Regions from separate parts of the Providencia sp. 2.29 genome, predicted to be linked through region 1. Evidence: predicted binding sites of a transcription regulator. Region 1 holds the regulator's gene; the other holds the start of a gene.

Region 1 (7,839 bases):
CTATCAATAACTTTCGCTCGACATACGCTATGGTACAAGGGAGTCAGCTAGGGTATTATTGCGCGCTGGATTATTGGTATACGCCCTTTAGCAGTAAAAATATATGGCAAAAGAACAAACTGATCGCACCACCCTTGATTTGTTCGCTGAGGAACGCAGGCCTGGGCGACCTAAAACAAGTCCGCTGTCGCGGGATGAACAATTAAGAATCAACAAACGTAATCAACTTAAGCGTGATAAGGTCAAAGGACTACGCCGCGTTGAATTAAAACTTAATGAAGATGCTGTCACGATATTGAATCAATTGGCGAATGAAAAAAACATGAGCCGTAGTGAGTTGATAGAAGAGATGTTAATGTCACAGCTAGCGCTAGTCTATGAGCCTTCTGGTCAATAGTTTCGTCTTCATAAACCACACAAATTCGACAGATTTATTCACGCTTTTTCGCCAAAATAGGGTCAAAATTCTAGGTACTTTAGTTCAAATTTAGCCCTATCTGGCTTTAGTAAACCAGATTGGAAAAACAAGAGGTTATTCACTTTATGGCAGTCATAGGCATTTTCTTCGGTAGTGACACTGGTAATACAGAAAATATTGCCAAGATGATCCAAAAGAGATTAGGCAACGAGAACGCGGAAGTTCATGATATTGCAAAGTGCAGTAAAGAAGATATTGAAGCATTCGATATTCTGCTTCTCGGTATCCCAACTTGGTACTATGGTGAAGCCCAATGTGATTGGGATGACTTCTTCCCAACACTCGAAGAAATTGACTTTGAAGGTAAACTTGTTGCTTTATTCGGCTGTGGCGACCAAGAAGACTATGCGGAGTACTTCTGTGATGCGATGGGAACCATTCGCGATATTATCGAGCCACGCGGTGCAGTGATCGTCGGTCATTGGCCAACTGATGGCTACCATTTTGAAGCATCTAAAGGAATGGCGGATGATAACCACTTTATCGGCCTTGCTATTGATGAAGATCGCCAGCCGGAACTCACCGAAGAACGTGTTGATGCATGGGTACAGCAAATTTCAGAAGAGATGTCTTTGTCTGAAATTTTAGGCTAATCGACTAATTAGAAATAGGCTTATTAATACTATTATAATAATGCGACAAAGCATGGTTTCTATTTTTTATTTCCATGCCTATAATTGTAAATCAGTTTAGAAGACAACTGAATTTATGTTAAAAACGTCTCATTATTGTTAAATTTATGATTTAAGATACAGGACAAACCCGCATGACAGACAACAATAAAGCATTGAAGAATGCTGGACTCAAAGTCACTCTTCCAAGATTAAAAATATTGGAAGTACTTCAGGAGCCTGAGTGCCATCACGTCAGTGCGGAAGATCTCTACAAAAAGCTGATTGATATGGGCGAAGAGATCGGTCTGGCTACAGTTTACCGCGTATTAAACCAGTTTGATGATGCAGGTATCGTGACACGTCATAACTTTGAAGGCGGTAAATCCGTTTTTGAGCTGACTCAACAGCACCATCATGACCACTTAATCTGCCTAGACTGTGGAAAAGTCATCGAGTTCTCTGACAAATCCATCGAAGAGCGCCAGACCAATATCGCTGCACGCCACGGTATTAAACTATCTAACCACAGTTTGTATCTTTATGGTCACTGTGCTGATGGCGATTGCCGTGAAAATGCGGATGCACACGATCCAAAAGAGTAATTACCGTAAATCTTTGCCTTTAACTGACTATAGATAGTTTTTAAAAAGGCTGTGGGATTTGAGTCCAGTACTCACTGGGCTCTAGCCTTCCCCACTTCATATTAATGCCTTACTTATCCTGTTTTGAGATCTTTCAAGAACCTAACGAGTCCCCTTCAATCCTTTGTCAGCTGAGTAAAGATTAAGTCGTATGGTTGATAGGGTTCTGATACCCAAGCTCGGCGGGTAATAGAATGTGATTATTGTATGGTGACGATAAAACCGTGAGGGAGCCTCTTCATTCGCTCCCTCACCACATACCCGTTATTTTTGAGTCACGATTTCTACACGACTCGCCCTCGCCCCGTCTGGACTTTTCGCTCTTATTTTGACGTTCCCATTGACTTTGGGTGGGTTATCCGCCGAATAAACCTGCCAGTTATCGCTATCTGCCAATGCATACTCGATAATTAAGCTAGGGTAACTGATATTCGCCAGTAGCACACCGTTTTCAATTTTTGCACCAGGAACAGGGATACGGTAGGCAACTCCGGCTCTATCTAAGCGGCGAAGCTCTTTTTGCCCTACGATAGTCGCAAAACGGTTCCAATCATCTGCTAATTTTTGCTGTGAAACATATTGGGTTTTACCACCAATATATTCACGCCCTGATTGATAATCATTTTCCCATTGCGCCTTATGCCACGCTCTTTCTGCCAGCGGCAAAATGCGAGGGAATAACATGTATTCGACCTTATCATCCGTTCTGACGGCTTCACTCCACAATTGCCCTGAAAGACCATATACGCCCGGCCAAGGCTTGTCGCTTTTCGCACTGAAAGGATTCCCATCTCTATCCACTGAGGTTTCAGCATTTTGAGGGAGGTTATTCGGAGCAAAAGCAAAGACTTTTTGTTCATCACTCGCGCGTGTTGCCCAGTAGTAACCACTTTCACTTGGGTTAACTTCATAAGGCATATCAAAATAGACATAGTCTGGGTTGGAGATAACCACTTGGTAGCCTTTGTTTGCCCAATCATTTGCCGAGTCAAAGCCTCCCCAATAGAGAGTATCCCAGAAATTAACGCGAACATTGTCAGTGGCGAAATCTTTCGCACTCGAAGCGTCTTTTAAACCATCCTGCCATGCTTGCATTGTTGTAACGCCTTTTTGTTGCAAACTTTTACTCACCTGTTTAGCAAAATGGCTGGAAAGATGGTCAAAATCGCTGACATCCCCTTGCTGAATTAAAGCCTGACATGCTTTCGATTTTGCCCATGGCTTATCTTCGCGCTGTTTATCAATAATACCTTTGCCCGGCTCAATAGGGCCGCGTTTATCTTGGAAGCCTGCACCTAAGCGAATATTTTTCGCCTCATCACCACCAAAATGCCATGTTTTCAGTGGAACACCTGCTTCATCGTGCATCTGCATCACTTCACTGACGACTTTATTGACAAAGTTCTGTGATGAATCTAAGCAAGGGTTTAAATAACTGCGCTTATCATAAAACTGTACCGATGTGGTTATTGAAGTATCTGATGGGTCAACTAAGCGGTACTCATTTGCCCCTTGTTCATCGCCCGCCGCGCTTAACTTATTATAACGCGCCTCCATAGCAACAACGGCTGCACGTGCATGGGCTGGCATATCAATTTCAGGGATCACCTCAATGTTGCGATCTTTGGCATAACGTAAAATTTCAATATAGTCATCACGTGTGAAATAGCCGCTCCCCATATTATTATTGTCAGCCCCCGACCCGAGTTGCGGCAATAAACATTTTTGCTCAGTTAAATCATGGCAACGCTGACTTCCCACTTCCGTTAATTCAGGTAAACCGGGGATCTCTATCCGCCAACCTTCATCATCGGTTAAATGAAAATGGAATTTATTTAATTTATAGCGTGACATCTGGTCAATTAATCGCATCACCACCTGTTTACTGTGGAAATTTCGTCCAACGTCTAAAAAGACCCCACGATATTCCATACGTGGTTTATCATTCACGACCATTGCTGCCACTTTCGGTGTGTCACCTTCAGTTACTGCTGACAATAATGAACCTACACCATAAAATAACCCTATACGGTCATAACCAATAATTTCGGCTCGTTGCGGTGTGATCACTAATTTGTAAGCACCACTCACTTGATCTTCAGTAGAAAATTGCTTAGGTGCGATTTTTCCTTCAATGGGGAACCCGTGACTATTTTGTTTTAGCTTGCTCAGTTGTAAGTGTTGTTCAATAACAGCTAACTCACCTTTCGTTAGCCCATTTAGTTGTAATTTAACGCCTTTACTCAGATCAACATCCTCTGACTGCAAACTGATATCAAATGGCGTAGGTAAGATTTGCCCTCGCAATTGCTGCTCAGATAACGGTTTCATCGCTAAGTTTTTTTGATAGCGGTTTTCTGGCGTCATTAATAGATTGTTATCGGCGTCGGTTCGTTTCCAATTTTTCAGTTCAAAGGGGGTAACAAAGGTTGTTGGATCTTGAGTATCAGTGCTCTTAAGGTTGCGTGGGGATGCATCTCCCGATGTCGCGTACCACCTAGGCATAAAGTCTGAATAACTAACCTGCCAATATTCTCCCGTTAGCGGTAATACCACTTTTTCGTGGGCTTTAATCCCTTTAAATTGCTCTGTTGGTGTAATTTTATGAAGGTCGCCTGTAATATGTGTGATCTTAAATTGCGGGTTATCTTGTTTTAGAATCTGTCTAATACTATGAAAATAAAGCGCCCAATCGTTGGATTCAATCGCAGTATCGCCATTTGTTAAGGTAATATCGACACGGTTACATGCAGCCCAATCGGCACCCAGTGCAGCACAGTGAGTACCATGCTCACCAGCTTGGTTATCAAGCACATTTATTTTCACATCTATATCACTTAATGCATCGACGACTTGAGCCGATGATTGTTCAGCATTTACTGCGGTAGAAAAAAGTGTTGCTGATATGAATAATGCTAAAGGACTTAAATAATTCTTTTTCATTGTGACCTCAATATTAAATTCAAAATCAACCACTGCTATTTTATTTTTTAATAGCAGTGACCGCGCTATTAAAAAATAGTAAATGGCATCATGACCATAAACTTAATATCTTTTTCATCTTGAAATATATTGCCGAACCCACCACCATAGCTTGGAATATCTGTATGGTTGTCATATTTAGTAAAATGTAATTTAAATAAGGTATCTTTCGCCTTACCTGTCTGAACGGTATATAAAATATCAACGTTCCAAGCCGTTTCTTTTAATTTTACATCTTGAGCATATTGTGTATTCGTGCTGGGTTTAGCATCCCATCCATAAATATATGATGTTCCTACTTTCCAACCAGCAAGATCCCATTTAGCTAAATCGTACATCACCCCCGCAAAGAGCGCTTTTTCATTATTCGCGTTATAATCGGAGCGCCCATCCCACCAAATATCTAATCGCCCATTTGATGTCGCATACCCCGGGGTCATACGCTGTAAAAAATAGCCCTGATTCCCCTTTGCCTTCACATAAGTGCCTTCTAATCGAAAATCAAACTGATCATAGGTATAGCCAAACGTCACGGCTTGCAAGAACGCCAATCCATCGTAAACATCATTAATGCCACCATTGGTTACCTTATCTTTTGCTCCATAAAATTGATAAGACATCCGCAGGTCACGTGTAGCCACAGGAACAGCATAAGAGGCCTTAGCAAAGTACTGGTCCATATAGCCTTTTGCTTGCCCATAAGCCGCCTCTAAAACAAGGTTATTTTTAAAATCATATTTAAAACCAAGGGATTGCAAATAACTGATCCCTGTTTGGCCATCCGCTTCACGGAAGTTATACATATCGCGATACCAAGGCGCTTTATAACGGTCTGTCCACATATATGACAGGCTCAAGGCCCCTTGTTGTGCGAAATCAAATACCCCACCGATTTCGAAACCCCGATAAGTTCCGGGCATATAGCTCCAGTGAGAAGCTAATAGTGTTTGTCCTGTTGGTTGGATATAACCGCCTCTGCCCCAAAACGGACCATATTGCATTTTAGCCGCTGCTTTATAGACGCTGACACCACTTCGATCACCGGTCCATTTTTCATCCCAACGCGTTTTTGCATCACTAAAACCAATTTCATTAGGCGCCGCTGGGCCACTATTGGATAATTCTATGGCTGTAAATGCGGCTAAATCTAAACCGATGACATCCTGAAAATAACCTGAAGAATAATCAAGGCTGGCATTCACGGTTGAATGTTTAAGGTTGTCGACATATTTCTTATATTTATCGCTTTCTGGATTTAACTCTTTCCTCGAACGGTCACGTTGCCAATAATACAAACCGCCTTTAAGGGTTGAATCATCTAAAAATTGCTCAGAAAAACTTATTGGTTGATAACTAATAGGAAGGAGTGCTATTCCTATTTTAAGCACGAGTATTCCCCTGCCACGATTGACATTTTTATTAACCATTCGATGTTTCCTCAGTTTTTTATATTATTTTTCAGTGATAAATTTCAGTAGCCGCCCGTTAAGTAATGATTAGTTTTGATAAACAAAATACGAGTACCTACTTAGCCTATTTTTCGCAACGCGAATTATCAAGACTAAAAATATATTTATTCCTAAAATATGAGCCAAGACACATTAATTTTTCTATTCATTTACAGTACTAATTATTCGAATTTATGGTATTTATCGAATTAATATCCTGATTTTAGGATAAAATGCAGGCAAAACACTATGGACAGAATGGGCATTTTGGACTTATTTCAACATAAAAAATAACTACATTTGAATGTAATCGTTTCATTCAAACTTGCTAAGTTGATTCATAACTGCTTTAGTTGATGAATAGTTTTTCACTCATAAACAGATCAAGTGAATGATTTTAGTGAGGGAAAATAAGGCGATTCAATAAGAGAAATAAGAGGGATCCGTCACACGTGAATATAGAGAAAAGTCAGCAGGAAGGTTGGCGTACACTACTCACCGGTAAGAATCTCTGTTTAACACTTGCCTTATCGGGGGGGATTTGCCTCCATGCGATTAATGTTTATATCACCATTACCACATTACCTTCCGTTGTACGGGATATTGGCGGCATTAATTTCTATGCTTGGAATACCACACTGTTTATTCTGTCTTCGATTATTTTGTCCGCCCTTACCTCACGGATCCTCAATTATTTTGGCCCCAAAAAAAGTTATGGGCTGGCGACGTTGATTTTTCTTGTAGGATCCGTTATCTGCGCTATCACCCCCTCAATGCCAGTGATGCTCCTTGGCAGAGTGATCCAAGGGGCTGGTGGCGGGATTTTACTCACCTTATCTTACTCAATGGTACACATTGTATTTCCTCAACATTTATGGTCGAGAGTGTTAGCGATGATGTCGAGTATGTGGGGAATGGCAACATTACTAGGGCCAGCACTGGGTGGCGTATTTGCAGAGTACGATATATGGCGAGGAGCATTTTGGTGTCTGGTCGTAGTCGGTATCCCTTATTTATGGCTGACTTGGCGGATTTTGCCGGCAAAAAATCCCCATGAAAACTGCCCTCAACAGCCGATTCCATTACAGGCCCTTTTACTGCTTTCTTGCGCCGTGCTCGCCATCTCTCTAGGCAGTTTAAGTCAAGACAAATTTATCCCTATTGGAGGGATGTTTATTGCCGTTTTACTGTGTGCTCGATTAATGGTTATTGAGCGTCGTGGTCATAATACGCTTTTCCCTTCGGGAACATTTCGCTTTTCTGCACAATTAGCGCCTATTTACCTCACGATGGCATTGTTGGGTCTAAGTGTACAAACAGAGGTTTTTGTTCCCTATTTTTTACAGATATTGCATGGTGTGGCTCCCTTGTTATCAGGCTATTTAGCGGCCCTAGTCGGTGCGGGTTGGTCAAGTGCCGCCATTGCTTCCTCATCACTAAAGCCGACGGTTGCCGTGCGAATTATTCGTTTTGCTCCACTATTCACACTGGTAGGCCTAACCACTCTTGCATTGTTCATAACAAAAATTATTGCTATTGAAGCATTTCAGGTATGGATTATTTGTATTGGTCTATTTATCACTGGCGCAAGTATTGGTGCAGCATGGCCACATTTGCTCACGCGAGTATTGCAAGTCTCGGCTGGAAGTGAATCTCAAAAAGCGTCGTCGGCAATT
Region 2 (7,839 bases), 460 kb from region 1:
CGGGCTATATAATTTAGGCGCACGCTGTCCCCAAATGGTGGTGTAATCTTCATCCAGTAAATTTTCTACCGCAAAACTGACTTTACCAACTGGCAATAAATAACTGCTTAAGAAATCCACGGTATTATAGCCATTGAGCTTGTTACCATCCGCATCTGAAACATTAAAGGTTTGCTGGCTTTGTAAACGTAGAGACCAATCATTAGGCTCCCATCCCACATAAGCAGTAACTTTAGATGGGCTAGCAAATTTAACGCTCCATTTTTCCCATTTACCATCCACTTTGGTTTCTGACTTTTGCAGATTAAAGTTACTACCAACACTCCAATCACTATTATCGAAGAAATAATCAATCGCCCCTTCCACACCATAAATACGACGTTTATCTGACTTCATATAAATCGTCATATCCGTATTATTAATGTCATAACTTCTGTCTGACAATGAATAATATGCTGCAATCTGTGTACGTAGGTTCTCGCCGGTATAACGCCAGCCCAGCTCATAAGAGTCAACTTTAATGCCTTTAACTTTAGTATCATTAATATTAATACTATTTTCTAATGCCAAATGCCCATTAGCATCAGGGGCTGCTGCGTATTTCCCTGTACCATAATATTTTGCAATATCAGGAATTTCGAAGCCTTGAGAGAAATTAAACCATGTTTGCTGATCTTCCGTTAAATTAATTAGTAGACCCGCATTAAAGAGTAAATTGTTATAATCAGTGTTCCCCCCAGGTACTGCATCGGCGGATTTTATCTTACCTTCTGCGATTTGCTGCTGTTGAGCATACCCAACAAAATCATCCACTTTGTTTTCGGTATATTGATAGCGCACACCGCCGCTTAAAGTGAATATTGGATTAATATCGTAGCTGCTTTGTAAGAAAGCGGCCATATTGGTTGTGGTATAACTTGGATAACGCCCAACTTGATAGGCTTTTTTCAAATCCATACCACCTGATTCTTTCGCTTTATCTAAATTAAAGAACATTTGATTAGCACGAAATTGTTCGTGCTCAGCGTCAGCACCATAAGTCAGCGTCAGATTATCGACAGGCTCACTATTAAACGTCAGCTTAGTGCCATAGAAATTGGTTTTTTGATCGGAAGCACTAATGCTGGTCACATCCTTTGCTTTATTTAACGCGGGGAATGGGTAAAATTTTTGTGATTCATCACGATAATAAACTTGAGCAACAAAATCTTGCCCCCAAAGGTCGCCATTTGAATATTGTAAATTCAACATATGGCGCTCAGTACCCGGTAAACGATCTGAGTTTAATTTGCCGCTATTATAGGCTTCGCCTTGGCCTTTCACCGCCGCAAAATCTTTGCCTAAATAAAGCCCATGTTTGCCATCGGACTCACTTTTATAATATTGAACCGTGGCTTGTAGCTGCTGATTATCATCAATATTAATAACCCCAGCGCCCATTACATCCAAGCGGTCAGAAAATTGTAGGCCTGTTTGTGTATTATCAATATTAATTGCCTTACCTTTGCCATCATACCAACCGCCATAACGTTGATAGGCAACAGATAAACGACCATGGGCGTTTTCATTACCCCCACTCATTGCCGCAGCAACATTTTCATCATGATCTTTGCCATTACTGAAACCGGTTTTTCCGCCAATTTGCAGGTCAACTTGTTTTTCTTCTTGGCCTTTTTTGGTGACAATATTAATTAATCCACCACTACTACCGCCCCCATATAAAGAAGTCGCGCCAGAAATCACCTCAATATGGTTAATATTAAATGGGTCGATAGAATCTAATTGGCGGCTGTCACTACGCGAAGAATTTAAACGTACGCCATCCACCATCACAATCATTGAGCGGCCACGCATATTCATGCCGTAATTAGTACGTCCTTGACCGCTAACACTCATACCGGGGATCAATTGTGACAGAATATCTTTTAACTCTTTTCCACCTTCTGCTTGCTGTTCAATTTCAACATTATCAATAACCCATGTGGTTTGGGCCATCTCCGACACACTTCGATAAGAACGCGTTGCCGAGACAGTCATTTCATCTTGTTTGTTTTCTGCTGCGAATGTTGCTGGTGCAATAAATGAAGCAAAACATGGAGAGAGTATCCAAAGATGCTTAATTTTCATGTGCCTAAGATCCTAATAGGTTGTCGTGTTTTTTTAAAAGCCGCGGCCGATAGCATTACGGCTTTTTATCCGGCTAAATTAGCGGCTAATTTTAACTGATAACAAACATACTATTAAGAACTATTATCATTATAATGCTTTTTTTAGACGCTTTCGGCAGATAAGAAGATAGGAGAAGCCAAATATTTATAAATCAGAAAAAGAAATGCTGGAGGAGATCAGACAAAAAACAGGTTTATCGGATTTTGAGCTACCATCAATAACAAGTTATGACTAAGTCGCTATGTCGTCGTCGAGCCAATTAAAACGATATATAAAATGAATAGTAAGGTGTTTGCCTTTGATTAAACTAAAAACAAACACCACATTAACAAGGCTTTGATTTTGTACTACCCATAATATTTCAAGTGACAACGTTATTGATTAGGTTCGCTCGTATTCACCACAACATTTTGTCTGTGCCTAACGACTTGCTCACTTATCAACTAACATAAATTGAAATTATCTAGGGCATAAATTTAACTTATTTTTTTGACGCTAAGTAATCTTGTAACGTACCTTCAGGGTGCTTCTTACAGAATTCAACAATCTGTGGCGCTTCAGCAACGCTTTGCTCTGTTAACGCAACATAATCACCACCTTTAAATTGTGTATCCATATTGGTGATCCACAATGCAACAGGTGCCCAGCTTTGCGGGTTCAAATTAATATATTCCTGACAAGTCATTTTTTCAGGCGTGACAATATTCGAGTCCGCAGCCATCGCATTAAAAGAGAATGCTGCCATAGCAGCTAAAACGCTAGAGATAACAATCTTTTTCATTATAAACCTCTTATGTGTATAAATAATGCATAACAATGTGGCTGTTTATTTTTATCACAAACTTATTAAAGTTTATATAATCTTATTTGGATGATAAAAATAGAAAACAAAAGACTTAATTTGACCATCTTTTTATAATTAACTTAAATTGATAAAATAGAAAAAAAGCTTTCATTTAAGTTTCTATAAGAGTAAATAAAAATAATAATATAAACCTATCACTGAACCTAATATTTAAAATATAAATTGTTTATTGGAATAAATGAGCATAGAGATTTCATTATTTTTCTGTCCCCGGAAAATAACCGGCTAGCTTACTTAATGACCTAATTGATGATACTGCCACCTCTTTGTTAGGATCCTTGCATAGCGCCATTAATCTTACAACAGCATTATGTTGCTCAATCGTTGCTTTATAATCCCCTAATGCAGAAATAGCCGCAATTTTGACATCATCGTTACCTCTAAAGGTAAGCTCAATCAATGTGCTTATTATTTGTTTTTCCATGAGTTAGCCTGTTATAGTAAGAAATAAGTGAATGTACTTGGTTATTTTAAGTCAAATAACTAATTACATCCTACTGTATTCAAGAACAATTTAAGTGGCTAATTGGAAATTTACTCCCATTTATTATGTGTTTTAATATTTATAGCGATAGTTCAAATTAGACGTAAGATTTATAACATAAAATACTCGTCGTTGGATGAAAGGGCACTATCCTTCATTAAAAAACACGACTCATAGTTTAAAATCGCCATCCATACTCATTACGTACTCAGAGAAGATCGCTATGTATAAAACCTAATTGTTGAATATCAAGTTGTTGTAATACTAAAGCCCGTTAAAAATGGGAATCAATTAACGATACCAGCCGTAAAATTGATATATTCAGGGCGAATAGATATAATGTGGAGTTATAATATAGAAAAATATGAAGGCAAAAATATTATGAAGTTAAAATCTATTGAAGATTAAGACAGGCACCTGAAACTACTAATTCCACCACATGAATACTTTAGAAGAGGTAACTTAATGATATTAATATAATTTCCACATAAACAACCGTTTAAAAACAGAAAAAAATCTACTTAACCATTTCAAATTAAGAAATAAGTAACATTTGTTATATTTTAACTTACTAGTTATACTTATTAAATTCCAACACTTAATTAAGTGATTTTTTATTTAAAAAATTAACCAAGAATATATTAGCAATAACTCAATTAAATATTACCAAAAAAAATAAATTAAAATAGCAACCTCTCATATTAAATCAATATGAGAGGAATTACATTACTTAGCAAATATAGATAAGTCTAAAGCACCATAATAAACACCTGGCTCAATATAGTGTTCATCTTTGCATAAATTCCAATCTATAGTGAACTCACCACTATAATTATCATATTTATGTTCTAAATCAATATCAAAGGCTTCACCATTAAATAAAATATCCCCCTCATCATCACAGTCTGAACCATTCTGATTGATTATCCCTTCAATATATAAACCATTATCTTCATAGTCTTCATTAATTAAGTAAAACTTATTTGGTTCGTCTTTTATTAGCCCAGTTTGCAATCGAACAGAGCCTAGAACAGTATTTCCAATGTTACTATCACAATCAATTTCAACAGTCACTCTTTCATAATCAACCAATCCTGTTGACTCATCAGAAGATAGATAAAACCTAGATGAAGTATTTCCATTCACATCGATTGTGCAAGCATCAAGAACATCAATGTTAAAAGAACTAACTAATATCTCAGATAAATCTGTAGTTCCGTTTGCTTTTGCCGTTAATGATGCACCATATAGTTGAGGAACTATTGTACCATCACTTAATGCTATAAAATATTCCCCTGGCTCTGCCAGATCCGGTGATATAAATTTAATTTCTGCTCCTGTTACAGTAATATCAGTAACTCGATCATCATTTGGTGAAAATAGTTCCCCATTAAGGTTTTCTGATGGGGAGTAACAATATGCATATGAACTAGACTGCACTAAATTATCAATCTGAACAACTTTACCATTAACAACTCTTACACTACCATTATCGTGATTACCATCTAAATCAACCCAACTGGATGTAGCAAAAAAACTTAATGAAAAATAACCCACATGTTCCATGTCACTATTTAACAAATGAAAGTAATATTGGTCATCTTCTTCATAAAGTTTGTCGCTATTTAGGCAATAGTTTCCATCATGGCTTATAGAGATAATCCCAAATACATCCCAATTCCTAGGATCTTCAGTAGGGCCAATTAAATTAATACTAGAACTAATTGATACATAAGATACTTCTGTATCCGGTGGAATAGTTACATCAATAGTATTAGCAACCCCTAATGAACCTTTCAGTAAACACAACACTAAGATAGCTTTTGCAACACCCTTTTTAATCGTTAATATCATTATTTCATTCCTCATACTAATACTGGCTATCTTGCATTAATCACTGACACGCTAAGCTGATTTTTCTAATTGGGTTGTCTTCCGTTACTGCAATATCTTTCAAATGAGAATAATGAGTACCACACGATGCACTGTGGCTATTTCCCCATTGGATCAGCAATGTTCCGGAATCAGGTAACCCACTCATATAAAGTTGGCCGTTATCACCCACAATACTGGTGTTTTCTTCATTTGTTTCATCATCAACCAGCTTAGCAATCGCCCCAAAAGGGATCACACCGTCTCGATAGGTTAGTGAAATCAGTGCCTGCATCCCGACACGTGTTGGGAATTTCGCTTTAACCACCGCGCCTTTCGTCGGGTAAACGTTTTGCGAGGTCTTTGGTAACGTCACATCATCGGGTAACGTATTTACATTCAAACCAATGGTATTTTTGGCGTATTCGTTCACGTTCGGGGCAACCGCATAACCAAACATATCAATTTTTGCATTACCTTGATTTAACGAGGTCCCATCCGCATCCGGTGCTTCAACTAACACCACGGAATTGCCTAATGTTCGTGCTAATGTCAGGCCACCTGAATGGATCACCATCCCACCATTGACGCCCGCATTCACAGAAGAAGAACTTGATGAATAGTTATATCCCCCAGAAAAGCTGCCTTTTGAGGTGTTGTAATTCAGACTAATGGCGCTATTACTTTCTTGGTTGTTATTTCCCATACTCTGTGAAACAGAATAAGACAAGTCTCTGTCCAATAATGAACCGTGCAGCCCGACTTGCTGGCTATAGTTACCGCGGTTGTTTTTGGAAATATAATAATTACTGCTCATATTTCGTAAGTGCTCTTCATTGGTAAATAAACTGAAAGGCACATTCACATTGAAAGAAATTTGATGGTTTTTAGGCCAATCATTACGGCTATCGGATTTTCTGTAGTCAATCGCATAACTGACGTTGTAATTCACCCCTTTAAAATTACCGTTATACCCTGTCGATAATTGGGTAGTTTCAGTATTGGAGTCCCAATAATCGGTACGACTGCCACTTAAATAAATCGAGCCATATTTGCCCAGTGATTGTGAAAGCGCGGTTCGGAAACTAGAACGTTGGCGTAATCCTAACCAAGGTGCCACACCATCATTGAGCTGATAATTATGTGTATTAAAATCAGAGAAGCTGAAGAAATGACGTGTGGAATAACGTAATGCGGTTAAATCGACATTAGTTCCTGTAGAGGTTAAGCTTTTTGAATATTTAATCCTAAAAGATTGACCTTCTTTTCGATCACCAGAGACAAAAGAAGCTGCTGCATGGGTAATATCGACGGACAAAGCGCCAAAATTCCCTAACGAAATCCCCGTCCCCATCACCCCAGAAAAATAATCTTTGGAGAATAAAGAGCCACCGTATAAGGTCACATCATAAGGCAAGCCATAAACCAAGCTACCCAACAAAAATTTAGCGCGTTTAGAAGAGCGCGTTAAATTGCCGTTATATTCTCCCGCCGTCACTTCATATTTCATGCCACCCGGTCTTAACATCACGGGTAATGAAGAATAGGGATAAACAAAGGTTCTTTCAGAACCATCTTCTTCACTGATATTGACCTGTAAGTTCCCTGAAGAGCCCGTTGGGTATAAATCTTTAATGCTAAAAGGCCCCGGTGCAACATAAGTTTGATACACCACATTACCATTTTGGCTGACAGTGATCCGCGCATTAGATTGTGCAATGCCATTAATTTCAGGAGCAAAACCACGCATACTGGAAGGCAGCATTTTTTCATTCGAAAACAGCTTAATTCCTTTAAAAGGAATACTGTCAAATACATTACTGCCCGTTGAACTTTCCCCCACCAACACCTCCCCCCGTAACGCGTTAATGGCTCGCATCACATAGGTGTTTGAAAAAGTCGACGTGCGGTTAGTGTAATTACGCCTTCCTTCTGAATTCGAATAGTAATAACGATAATTTGAACGCAAACGCCAAGCCCCTAAATTGACGCCGCCACGCAGGCTTAAAAAGGCATTATCATTATTTTGAGTTTCTCGTTGGGACTTATTACGGCTGTGACTCCCATTGAGCTGATAAGAAAGCAAAATTGCAGGGATCCCATTTTCCAACAGCCCTTCAGGCACATAACCATTAGCACGGTTATCCATATAAATTTGCGGAATACTGATTTCCATGCTCAGTTTAGACAAATTTGTTTTCACAAACGCGTCGGGAATATAATCCCCTAATGCGGTGATCGCTTCATCATCCGAAAGTTTTTGTAACGTTGGGATCGAGGCTACATTCACACCAAACTCACCGAGCATAGACTTAGTGAACTCAGCGGAAACATCACCATCATGGCCTTTTACGAAAGTAACATCCATGCTTCCCATATCTTTTTTATTGATAAATACCGTAATATTGTATTTACCTTCAGGAACCGTATTGGCTTTTTCAAATTGAGA

The links. The regulator Fur, encoded in region 1, represses iron uptake genes when iron is present. The targets are predictions, from matches to a motif close to ATAATAATGAGAACNACTATCAA.
Region 2: the regulator Fur is predicted to act here: its motif matches at 2,235-2,257, upstream of I3B46_RS17620 (TonB-dependent siderophore receptor).

Annotation. Positions count from the first base shown of each region.
Region 1 is NZ_CP065420.1:3,274,705-3,282,543, forward strand. It holds gene ybfE (LexA regulated protein) at 104-397, shown strand; gene fldA (flavodoxin FldA) at 544-1,071, shown strand; gene fur (ferric iron uptake transcriptional regulator) at 1,245-1,694, shown strand; gene I3B46_RS15490 (beta-N-acetylhexosaminidase) at 1,998-4,676, opposite strand; gene chiP (chitoporin ChiP) at 4,745-6,142, opposite strand; gene I3B46_RS15500 (MFS transporter) at 6,616-7,839, shown strand, end outside.
Region 2 is NZ_CP065420.1:3,735,530-3,743,368, forward strand. It holds gene I3B46_RS17620 (TonB-dependent siderophore receptor) at 1-2,127, opposite strand, end outside; gene I3B46_RS17625 (HdeA/HdeB family chaperone) at 2,651-2,950, opposite strand; gene I3B46_RS17630 (HEAT repeat domain-containing protein) at 3,231-3,458, opposite strand; gene I3B46_RS17635 (hypothetical protein) at 4,245-5,372, opposite strand; gene I3B46_RS17640 (fimbria/pilus outer membrane usher protein) at 5,413-7,839, opposite strand, start outside.